Regions from separate parts of the Aeromicrobium sp. UC242_57 genome, predicted to be linked through region 3. Evidence: riboswitches for the same ligand, from Rfam matches in the RefSeq annotation. Region 3 holds a riboswitch; each other region holds the start of a gene.

Region 1 (3,263 bases), on a different contig from region 3:
CCGGCCGAAGCCTCTCCGAACGCGAAGGCATCGAGGTCGGCAGCGAAGGCCATGATCAGGACGACGGCCAGCAGCGCGACGACGCACAGGAACAGGGCCGAGCTCCAGCGCAGGCCGGCCAATGATCCCAGCGTCCAGCTGCAGCACCCGGCGAGCGGCGTCGTGGTCGCCGCTCATGATCACGACGAACGACGTGTAGGCGGCGCAGATCTGGCCGATCGCGACACCCGCCAGCACGGTGCGGGCCGGTGGCAGCGCACCGGACCGTCCGGTCGCCAGGACGAGGACCAGCACCAAGGACGCCAGCGCACCGGTGAACGCGCCCAGCGTGATCATGGCGGCCGAGATCAGGCCCGCGACGCTGACCCCGAGCACGATGACGCTGACGGCGCCGACCGTGGCACCGCCGGAGATGCCGAGCAGGTACGGGTCGGCGAGGTCGTTGCGGGTCAGCGACTGCAGCACGGCGCCGCAGATCGCGAGGCCGGCGCCGGTGGCAGCGGCACCGAGGATCCGCGGCATCCGCAGCTGCCACACGATCTGATCGTCCAGGAGCGGCACGTCGACGCCGAGCCCCAGACGCTGCAGGACGACGTCGACGACCGTCCCGACGGGGATCGAGACGGCGCCGATCCCCAGGGCGATGACCATCGTCGCGGCCAGGGCGACGAGCAGCAGCACGAACGGCGCAGCCGCACCCGCTGCCATGGTCGGCCGCGGTCGGTTCTGCTGCTGGTGCATCAGCCGAGGTCGAGTGCGGCGAGTCCGTCTGAGACTGTCTGGGCGCCGTCGGCGAGACGGACGCCCGGCGTGCTCTCCGAGTAGGGCAGCACCACGAACCGCTTCTCCTTGACGGCTTCGAGCTTGCTCAGTGCGGGGTCTTTCTGCAGGAAGGCGATCTTGTCGGCGGCCGACGACCAGCTGGCGTCGCCGAGCACGATGACGTCGGGATCGGCTGCGACGACCTTCTCCCAGCTGACGTCGGCCCAGCCGCCCTTGAGGTCGGCGAACAGGTTGGTGGCCCCGACGGCGTCGAGGATCAGCTGCGGGCCGCCCTCTCCGGCCCCGGCGAGTGCGGTCTTGTCACCGGAGTCGAACCAGAACACGTCGACCCCGTCGCCGGCCTTCTGCTGGGCGAGGCCGTCGAGCAGCTTCTTCTGCTCGGCACGGATGGTCGCTGCCCGGTCCGGGACACCGAAGATCGTCGCGACAGTGTCGATCTCGTCCCACACGGTGTCGAACGAGAGCTCGGGAAGGCTGTCGTCACCACAGCCGAGGGGCGAGTTGTACGAACCGATGTCGAGCTTCGCGCGAGCTCGGCAGGAGCTCCGGCCACCTCTTTGTCGAAGGCGCTGATGTAGGAGGCATAGACGAAGTCGGGCCGCGCCGCAAGGAGGGTCTCGTGGTCCGGGTACTCCTTCGACAGGACGTCGACCGAGTCATAGGCGGTCTTCCACTTGTCGGGCACCGAGTCGTCGAGGTAGGCCGTGCCGACGAGCTGGTCCTGGAGTCCCAGGGCGAGGGCCACCTCGGTGGCGCCCTGGTTCATCGTCACGGCACGCTGTGGCTTCGCATCGATCGTGCTGGTGAAGCCGCAAGCCGTGGCCTTCACGGGGTAGTCGGCCGAGTCGGCCGCGGTGGCCTTCTCCGAGTCGGGTGCTCCGCCGCAGGCGGCCAGGCAGAGCGCTGCGACAGTCAGGAGGGCAGGGAACAGGGTGGTGCGACGGGAGGTCGTCATCTGGGTCTCTTTCGAGTCCGGAGGCTCTTGCGCGAAGCCTGGTGGGCGGGTGACACAGACGGATGTCTGCGGCCAGCAGGTCTTCGGACTCGGGGTCATCCGGACGGCGCGCCTTCCCAGACCGGTTGGTCCAGTGGCCTCGTTGCTCCGCCCGTCGCCCTCACCGCTGCGCGTCAGTCCCGGATTCTCACCGGGTTCCCTGGCTCATTGCTGAGTTGACTGGCATCGGCAATCTAGCAGCGTCACCCATGGTCAGCGGCGGCGGTCGTACCAGGTGGTGTCTTCGCTGCCCCGGTCCTTGCGCGCGTACATGGCTGCATCGGCCTTCGCGACCCAGGCGTGCCAGTCATCGCCGTCGCACGGCGCGACCCCGATGCTGACCGAGATCGCCACGTGCGTGTCATCGGCGACGGCGACCGGCGATGACGCGCAGGCAGCCGTCAGGTCGTCGGCGATCAGGCCGACTTCGTCAGCGCCGAGACCGCGCAGGACACCGACGAACTCGTCTCCTCCCCAGCGTCCGAGCGTCAGCCGCGGATCGTGCCCGCAGAGCCGGGTGGCCACGGCTGCGAGCACCTGGTCGCCGGCAAGGTGGCCGAAGCTGTCGTTGACGCCCTTGAACCGGTCGACGTCGACGACCAGCACGTGGCACAGCTCGGGGCGGCGGCCGGCGAGCCGGGTGAGGTGCTGCTCGATCGACCGCCTGCTGAGCACGCCGGTCACCGGGTCGTTGGGGTCGAAGGCCTGCGCGAGGGCAGGATCGCGGTGCCCAGCCCGCCCCGATGAGCCGCGAAGGCGAAGGCGATCAGCGCGATGGCCGCGAAGGTCTGGCTGATGCGGATCTGCAGGACCTGCACCGTGCAGGTCGCGACGACCAAGGTCATGACGAGGACCGCGAAGCTGCGTATCCACGGGGACGGGTCGGAGGTCCTGCGGCTCATCTCGAGACCGGCGAGGCTCAGCAGCATGAAGCAGAACAGGACGTGGAAGCCGAAACCCCACGCGTACTCGATGTGCGAGCTCGCGAGGTCCTGCGAGACCAGGTGGTGTCGGTCGTTGGTCGCGGTCAGCGCCGCGGAGGTGAGGCACTCGACGGCGACGGCGACCGCGAACCATCGGCCGGGTCGCCAGGCTGGGTCGTTGGCGACCTTGGCCAGCAGGAAGATCGCCGTGGCGGTGAGTGTCACCGACGGCAGCCAGATCAGGCCGAACACGATCGAGTCGCCGGACTCGACGAGCAGGCCGAGCGAGAACGCCCACACGACGGTCGCCGTCATGCCGAACAGCAGCAGCCGACCGACGTACGACGTGTGGTCGCGCGTCCATGACCACACGCCGACGCAGAGCAGCGGCGCTGTACTGACGAGCAGCGCTATCAGGAGTTGTGAATCAGACATGCCCAGGTTCCGGGAGTCGGGAGTGGGAGTGGGGTCGTGAGCGGGGGAGTGTGCTGATCACACTAGGCGCGCCAAGCCCGTCATGGGTGCTGTTTGGGGTGAGTAGTGCCTCAGGTGCGGCGGCTTCG
Region 2 (3,263 bases), on a different contig from region 3:
GTCTGCCCGGCGAAGTCGGCGAGCGGCGGTCTCGATGACGTGCTGCTCGCGGTCCTCGAACAAGTTGAGCTGGTGCCCCGGTCGAGCAGGTCGTGGTCGTCGTCGCCGGATCGTGCGTCGATCAAGCGCTGGATGGCTGGGATGCGGCGGTGCGCTCCTTGACGACATCGGCGACGGTGCTGGCAGCAAAACGGACGAAGCCGACGGGGTCGAGCCCGCCGACCTCCTGGGCGTACGACGTCAGCAGCTCCTTGGCGACGGCTGGAACAGGACGTGGTTGTCGCCCTCGAAGGTCGTGAAGACGTCAGTGTCGCCCTTGAGCGTCGTCAGACGGTTCTCGGCGAGGTAGCCGGCTCCGCCGCAGGCTTCGCGGGCCTCCTGGATCGCGCGGGTCGCGTGCCAGGTCTGGGCTGCCTTCAGGCCAGCGGCGCGACCTTCGAGCTCACGGGACTCCTGCGGATCGGGAGTGTCGGTGCTCTGGAGGCGGTCCATGCGGGCGACGAGCTGGTTCTGGGCGAACCGGTAGGCGTACGAGCGGGCGATCAGTGGGAGGAGCCGCCGCTGGTGCATGCGGTAGTCCATCAGCAGGACTTCCTGGCCGGGACCCTCGCTGAACTGGCGGCGCTTGAGCGCGTAGCGTCCGGCGATGCTGAGCGCGACCTCGGTCGCTGCGCTAGCCGAGCCGCCGACACTGACCCGACCACGGATCAACGTCCCGAGCATCGTGAAGAATCGCCGGTTGACGTTGTCGATGGGCGACGAATAGGTCCCGTCCTCGTCGACGTCGCCGTACTTGTTGAGCAGGTTCTCGCGCGGGATACGCACCTGGTCGAACATGATGCGGCCGTTGTCGACCGCGCCGAGCCCGCCCTTGTGACCGTCGTCCGAGGTCGTGACACCCGGCAGGTCGTTGCCGGCTTGTCGCGCAGCGGCACGACGAAGCAGTGCACGCCGTGGCTCTCGTCGTTCGTGACGGCTGGCGAAGACCGTCGCGACCTCGGCGTGCAGCGCAGCGCCGCCGATGTAGTCCTTGCGCGCCGACGGCGTGGGGGAGTGGATCACGAACTCCTGCGTCGCCGGGTCGTACGTCGCGGTCGTCTCGAGGCTCTGGACGTCGCTGCCGTGCCCCGTCTCGGTCATCGCGAGCAGCCCAGCAGGTCGAGGTTGATCAGGTCGGGGATGTACTTGTGGTGGTGACGCTCGGTGCCGAGGTTCTCGATCGCTCCGCCGAACAGCCCCCACTGCACGCCGGCCTTGACCATCAGCGACAGGTCGAACTGGGCCAGCATCTCGATCCCGGTGACCGCGCCGCCCGGATCGCCCGGTGCCGCCGCTCGCCACCTTGAATCCTGCGGCGGGGATACCGGTCGGCACGAGCTTCTTCATCTGCCCGAGCACCCGTTCGCGTGCCTCGGCGAGGGTCAGGTCGTGGTCGTAGGCCAGGTCGATCGCGGCGAGATCCTTGCGGACTGCTCCCGCACGTGGCGCCACTTGCCGTCGAGAGCGATGCGGAGTTCGTCACTGAGCGTCATGGCTACGACGGTACTGGTCCACGCTCCGCTCGGCGACGGGAGAAATCTGGTTCTGTCCGCTGAATCGCGGACAGAACCAGATTCTTCGGTCGCGGGTTCCGGGTGTTAGATTGCTGAAGCCGTTTGGCACAACTCGAAAACCGCCCGCATGTCAGGGAAAGCCGGTCAAACTCCGGCGCTGACCCGCAACCGCAGGCCACCTCAGGTGGCGAGCCGGAGCACCTGCTGTGGGCATGACCGATCCACGCTGTCGAGGAACACACGTGACGGGCTTCCGCCTCTCCCGTTCAACAGCGGGAAGGACCCACATGCTCAACCGCACCAGCCTTCCGCCGCCTCGGCGCGGCCGCCATCGCCCCGGCGCTCGCCGCTGGCATGGTCGTCGCAGCGCCCTCGGCGCAGGCCGCCCCCAACTCGTACGGCTACTCCGCAGCCCGCTGGCTGAGCGATCAGCTGACCAACGGCATCGTCTACAACGAGCAGTACAGCTTCAACCACTACGGCCTGTCCCTCGACGTGTTCTTCGCGTTGAACGACCTCGACACGCGGGCCGCCGATCAGGCGAAGATCATCTCCGCGTTCGAGGCAAACCCATCGGCGTACGTCGGCGGCGGATCCGCCGGTGCTGCGGGCAGCTCGCAACGGCAGTCGAGGCTTCGAGCGATGACGCCGACGCGACCGCGTTCGGTGGCCAGAACCTCATCGCCACGGTCGAGTCCCGCGTCGTGGCCAGCGGTGACGAAGCCGGTCGCGCCGTCGATTCTGGGTTCGCCGACTACTCCAACTCGATCGGTCAGGCGTGGGTCGTCCGCGCGCTCGCCACGAGCCCGACCAGCACCGCGAAGCTCACGTCGGCGACTGACTACCTGCTCAAGCAGCAGTGCGCCACCGGCGCGTTCCGCACCAACATGTTCGCGGTAGCGGTCGCAGACGACCCGACCACCACGGAACCGTGGGAGGACGAGACCGTCCTGCCCGTCGACCGTGAGTGCGGCGACACCACCACGGCCGACGACGACCAGATCACGATCGACGCCACCGCGTTCGGCATCCAGGCACTCCTGTCGGCCAAGGACGCTGGTGTCGCCAACCTGCAGGACGACATCGACGCCGCCGTCAGCTGGCTGCTCAAGCAGCAGGCTGCGAATGGCTCCTTCGTCAACGATGACAACGCGAACACCAACACCACAGGCCTGGCCGCTGTGACGTTGAAGGCCGTCGGTGCAGACCGGCGCGGCCGGCAGCGCCGCGTCGTGGATCGTCTCGCACCAGGTCACCGACGCGATCGCCGAGGACACGGCGCTCGCCAACGAGCTCGGCGCTATCGCCTTCGACCAGGATGCACTCGCCGCCGGCAAGACGACTGGCATCCCGGTCAACCAGCGTGACCAGTGGATCCGTGCCTCGGCGCAGGCCGCCATCGGCGTCAACGCCCAGTTGCCGGCCAAGAGCTTCACGGCGAAGGCCCCCAGCGGCTACCTGGCCAGCGGCAGCACGATCTCGGTGTCGGCGACGGGCCTCGCAGCCGGCGAGAAGTTCACGGCGTCCGTCGCCGGCGGAACGACGGTCACCGGCACCGCGACTGCAGCAGGCGTCGCCTCGGCCAAGGTCAAGACAGGCGGCAGCTCGGCCACGCGCGCCGTCTCGATCAAGGGCTCGCGGACGAACCGCGTCGGCACGACTTCGGTCAAGATCCTCGCGGCCAAGAAGCTTCTCGATCAGCCTCAGCAG
Region 3 (3,263 bases):
ATCAGGAGCGCCAGGATCGTCGTCTTGACCTCGGTCATGCGCTTGCGCGCCGCCATCGAGCCGGACGTGTCGACGCAGAACAGCACGAGATTGGACTCGCGGCCTTCGCGGATGGCGTACCGCAGGTCCTCGACCTGCAACGCGACCCGATCAGCCGCGGGCGCAGCGCCTGCTGGCCCGCGGCCGCCATGAGGGTCTCCACGAGGTGCAGGGAACCCGGTCCCGACGCCGTCACGCCGACCCGTTGGCCGTGATGCGTGATCGCTCGGCTGCGTCGACCAGACGCCCCGTCGCCGACGCCGTGAACTGTGAGCTTCTTGGGGGTCCACGCAGGCGTGCCTGCCGAGACCACGGAGTCTCCCGCCGAGCTGGACGGACCCGGGGGCGGCGTCGGGGGCGCCTCGGACGCTTCCGGCTCGGACGGTGCGGGGTCAGGTTCAGCCTCAGGTGCCGAGTCGTCCTCGGGTCCAGACGGCGGCTCAGGCTGGCTGTCGCCCTCGTCCCCCAAATCGGGCTCGTCATCGGCTGGTTCGGGTGCGGGCGGCTCCGGCTCTGGCTCTGGCGGCAACTCGTCGCCGAGGATCTGGTCGAGGAGCCCTCGTCGAGGCCCGGAGCATCGAAGGGATTGCGGCGACGTCGATGAGGCAGCGCGAGCAGCGCCGCCCGGCGGATGTCCGCCCGGGTCACCGTCGTGCGACCGTGCCAGGCAGCGTGCGCGACCGCGGTGCGCGAGGTCACGATGTCGGCGCGCAGTCCGTCGACCTCGAATGCCGCACAGACCTCGGCGATCTTGAGCAGGGCCGCATCCGTGGCTCGACATCAGGCAGGGCTGTACGGGCGGCGTCGATCTGCGCGGTCAACGCCTCGTCGGAGGCGGCGTAGGCAGCGGCGAACCTCGTCGGGGTCGGCGTCGAAGCTCATCCGCCGGCGGACGACCTCGGCCCGCAGCGCGGGCTCGCGCACGGCGGCGACCTCGACGGTCAGCCCGAACCGGTCGAGGAGCTGGGGCGGCGAGCCGCCCCTCTTCAGGATTCATGGTGCCGACCAGGACGAACCGCGACGCGTACTCGAGGGAGACACCATCACGTTCGACCGTGACGCGCCCCATCGCCGCCGAGTCGAGCAGCACGTCGACCAGGTGGTCGTGCAACAGGTTGACCTCGTCGACGTACAGCAGTCCGCGGTGCGCAGCAGCGAGCAGGCCCGGCTCGTACTCGACCTTGCCGTGCGACAGTGCACGCTCGAGCTGGATCGATCCGAGGACCCGGTCCTCCGTCGCGCCGACCGGGAAGCTCCACGAGCCGGGCCGCGCGCCGCTGGGTACCGTGCCCGGCCTCGAAGGGACCATCGGGCGAGGCGGCCGATACATCATCGGGGTCGATCGAGAACCGGTCGCCGACGTAGACCTCGACGGGCGGCAGGACCCCCGTCATGGCGCGGACCGTGGTCGACTTGGCTGTGCCCTTCTCGCCGCGGACCAGCACGCCACCGATGTGGGGTGAGACCGCGTTGAGGATCAGGGCCAGGCCCATGTCGTCGAGCGCGTCGATCTCGCACCCGAGGACGGCAGAAAAGGGGTACTGCACTGGCATGGAGGCTCCCGCTCATGTCGCCATTGGCTGTGACACCACCACTGCGTCACCGCAGCGTGGTCGAGCACGGGGCCGGTCTTCGGACTTTCCAGGTCCCCCGGATTGCAGGGGCCTGGTTCACCGCAGCGGGCCTGTGTCGGAGTCTCACCGACTTCCCAGATTCTCCCGTCGAGCCGTCCTCACCGGTTCCGATGGCTGGACCCTTGGGGCACCTCGTGCCGTTCAAGACGATAGCGTGACGACCGATGCAGGCCACCGATCCCCCCTCCGCGACACCCCTCGCAACCGTCATCGGCATCGGTGCCGGCGGCTGGGCCGAGCTGCCGGCCGCGCTGCAGGAGACGGTTCTCGCGGCTGCGACCCTGGTCGGAGGGGCACGCCATCTCGCGATGGTTCCCGAGGTGGCCGGCCAGCGACGTGCGCCGTGGCCCTCTCCCCCTGCGCGACCGTCTCGACTCGTTTATCGCCGACCTCGATGGCACCGACAGCTCGGCGTTCGTGGCCCTGGCTTCGGGTGACCCGTTGGTCTCTGGAATCGGCACGACGTTGATCTCGCTCCTGGGGGCCGACCAGGTGACGATCCACCCTGGCGTCTCCTCGGTCGCCTTGGCACGTGCGCGGCTCGGATGGTCCGCCGAATCGTGTGCCGTCGTCAGCCTCGTCGGACGCGATCCCGCCGCGATCCTTCGCGGAAGCTCGCCCCTGGCGGCCGGGTCCTCGCCCTGTCCTCGGACGAGACGACACCCGCGCAGGTGGCGGCGCTTCTCGTCGAGACCGGCTACGCAGACAGCACGCTGCACGTCCTGGGTGACCTCGGTGCGGACGACGAGTCACATCTCGTCGGCACCGCACGCGGCTGGGACCAGCCTGCACCCCGGCTCAACGTCATCGGCATCGAGCCGTCGGACCACGGCTCACCGGTTGGACGTCCGGGCTGCCCGACGAGGCCTTCGAGCACGATGGCCAGCTCACCAAACGAGACATCCGGGCGTCGGCGCTCTCACGTCTCGCTCCGACCCCCGGCGAGCACCTCTGGGACGTCGGTGGAGGCGCCGGATCAGTCGGGATCGAGTGGATGCGTGCTCATCCCCGCTGCACCACGACGACGATCGAGGCCAGCTCCGAACGTGCCGCCCGCATCGGACGCAACGCCAGCCGCCTGGGGGTTCCGGGACTCCGGGTCGTCACCGGACGCGCACCCGACGCGCTGACCGATCTCCCCCGGCCGGATGCCGTGTTCATCGGTGGCGGTGCCACCGCGGCAGGCCTGATCGACACGTGCCTGGCGGCGCTCTCGCCTGGCGGACGGATCGTCGTCCACGGGGTGACCCTCGAGACCGAGCTGGCTCTCGCGGAGGCTTACCGAACCCACGGCGGCGAGCTGACTCGCCTCAGCGTCGAGACCTCGGCCCCGTTAGGCGGATTCACCGGATGGTCTCCCGCCCGCACCGTCACCCAGTGGTTCCTGACCGTTTGAGCCGCCGGGTCCTCGACGTCCCGTACAGGTACGACTCCCGCCGCCATCGGTTCCGAGGGCCTCCCCGATCAAGATGACCGCTGCCTGCCGCAGGCCCGCAGCCTCGACTGCGTCGGCGATCGTCGCGACCGTGCCGCGCAGGATCGGCTCCTCGGGCTGACTTGCCCGATAGACCACGACCACCGGGCAGTCCG

What was found. A riboswitch is a leader RNA that binds a small molecule or an ion and turns the genes downstream of it on or off. The one in region 3 is predicted to bind cobalamin.
Region 1: another riboswitch for cobalamin. It lies ahead of ACHMWU_RS21580 (ABC transporter substrate-binding protein); the one in region 3 lies ahead of ACHMWU_RS18080 (ATP-binding protein).
Region 2: another riboswitch for cobalamin. It lies ahead of ACHMWU_RS30075 (prenyltransferase/squalene oxidase repeat-containing protein); the one in region 3 lies ahead of ACHMWU_RS18080 (ATP-binding protein).

Annotation. Positions count from the first base shown of each region.
Region 1 covers NZ_JBIOAM010000005.1:29,314-32,576, reverse strand. The annotation lists partial or broken gene ACHMWU_RS21585 (FecCD family ABC transporter permease) at 1-708, opposite strand, end outside; partial or broken gene ACHMWU_RS21580 (ABC transporter substrate-binding protein) at 741-1,738, opposite strand; cobalamin riboswitch at 1,795-1,977, opposite strand; gene ACHMWU_RS21575 (GGDEF domain-containing protein) at 1,991-2,461, opposite strand; gene ACHMWU_RS21570 (histidine kinase N-terminal 7TM domain-containing protein) at 2,458-3,135, opposite strand.
Region 2 covers NZ_JBIOAM010000005.1:1,352,539-1,355,801, forward strand. The annotation lists gene ACHMWU_RS30060 (hypothetical protein) at 1-168, opposite strand, end outside; gene ACHMWU_RS30065 (acyl-CoA dehydrogenase family protein) at 241-1,140, opposite strand; gene ACHMWU_RS30070 (hypothetical protein) at 1,137-1,289, opposite strand; cobalamin riboswitch at 1,640-1,777, shown strand; gene ACHMWU_RS30075 (prenyltransferase/squalene oxidase repeat-containing protein) at 1,841-2,920, shown strand; gene ACHMWU_RS30080 (hypothetical protein) at 2,970-3,263, shown strand, end outside.
Region 3 covers NZ_JBIOAM010000003.1:1,238,609-1,241,871, reverse strand. The annotation lists partial or broken gene ACHMWU_RS18090 (VWA domain-containing protein) at 1-38, opposite strand, end outside; gene ACHMWU_RS18085 (hypothetical protein) at 232-738, opposite strand; gene ACHMWU_RS18080 (ATP-binding protein) at 857-1,348, opposite strand; cobalamin riboswitch at 1,645-1,823, opposite strand; partial or broken gene ACHMWU_RS18075 (hypothetical protein) at 1,893-2,204, shown strand; gene cbiT (precorrin-6Y C5,15-methyltransferase (decarboxylating) subunit CbiT) at 2,449-3,069, shown strand; gene ACHMWU_RS18065 (cobalt-precorrin-4/precorrin-4 C(11)-methyltransferase) at 3,007-3,263, opposite strand, start outside.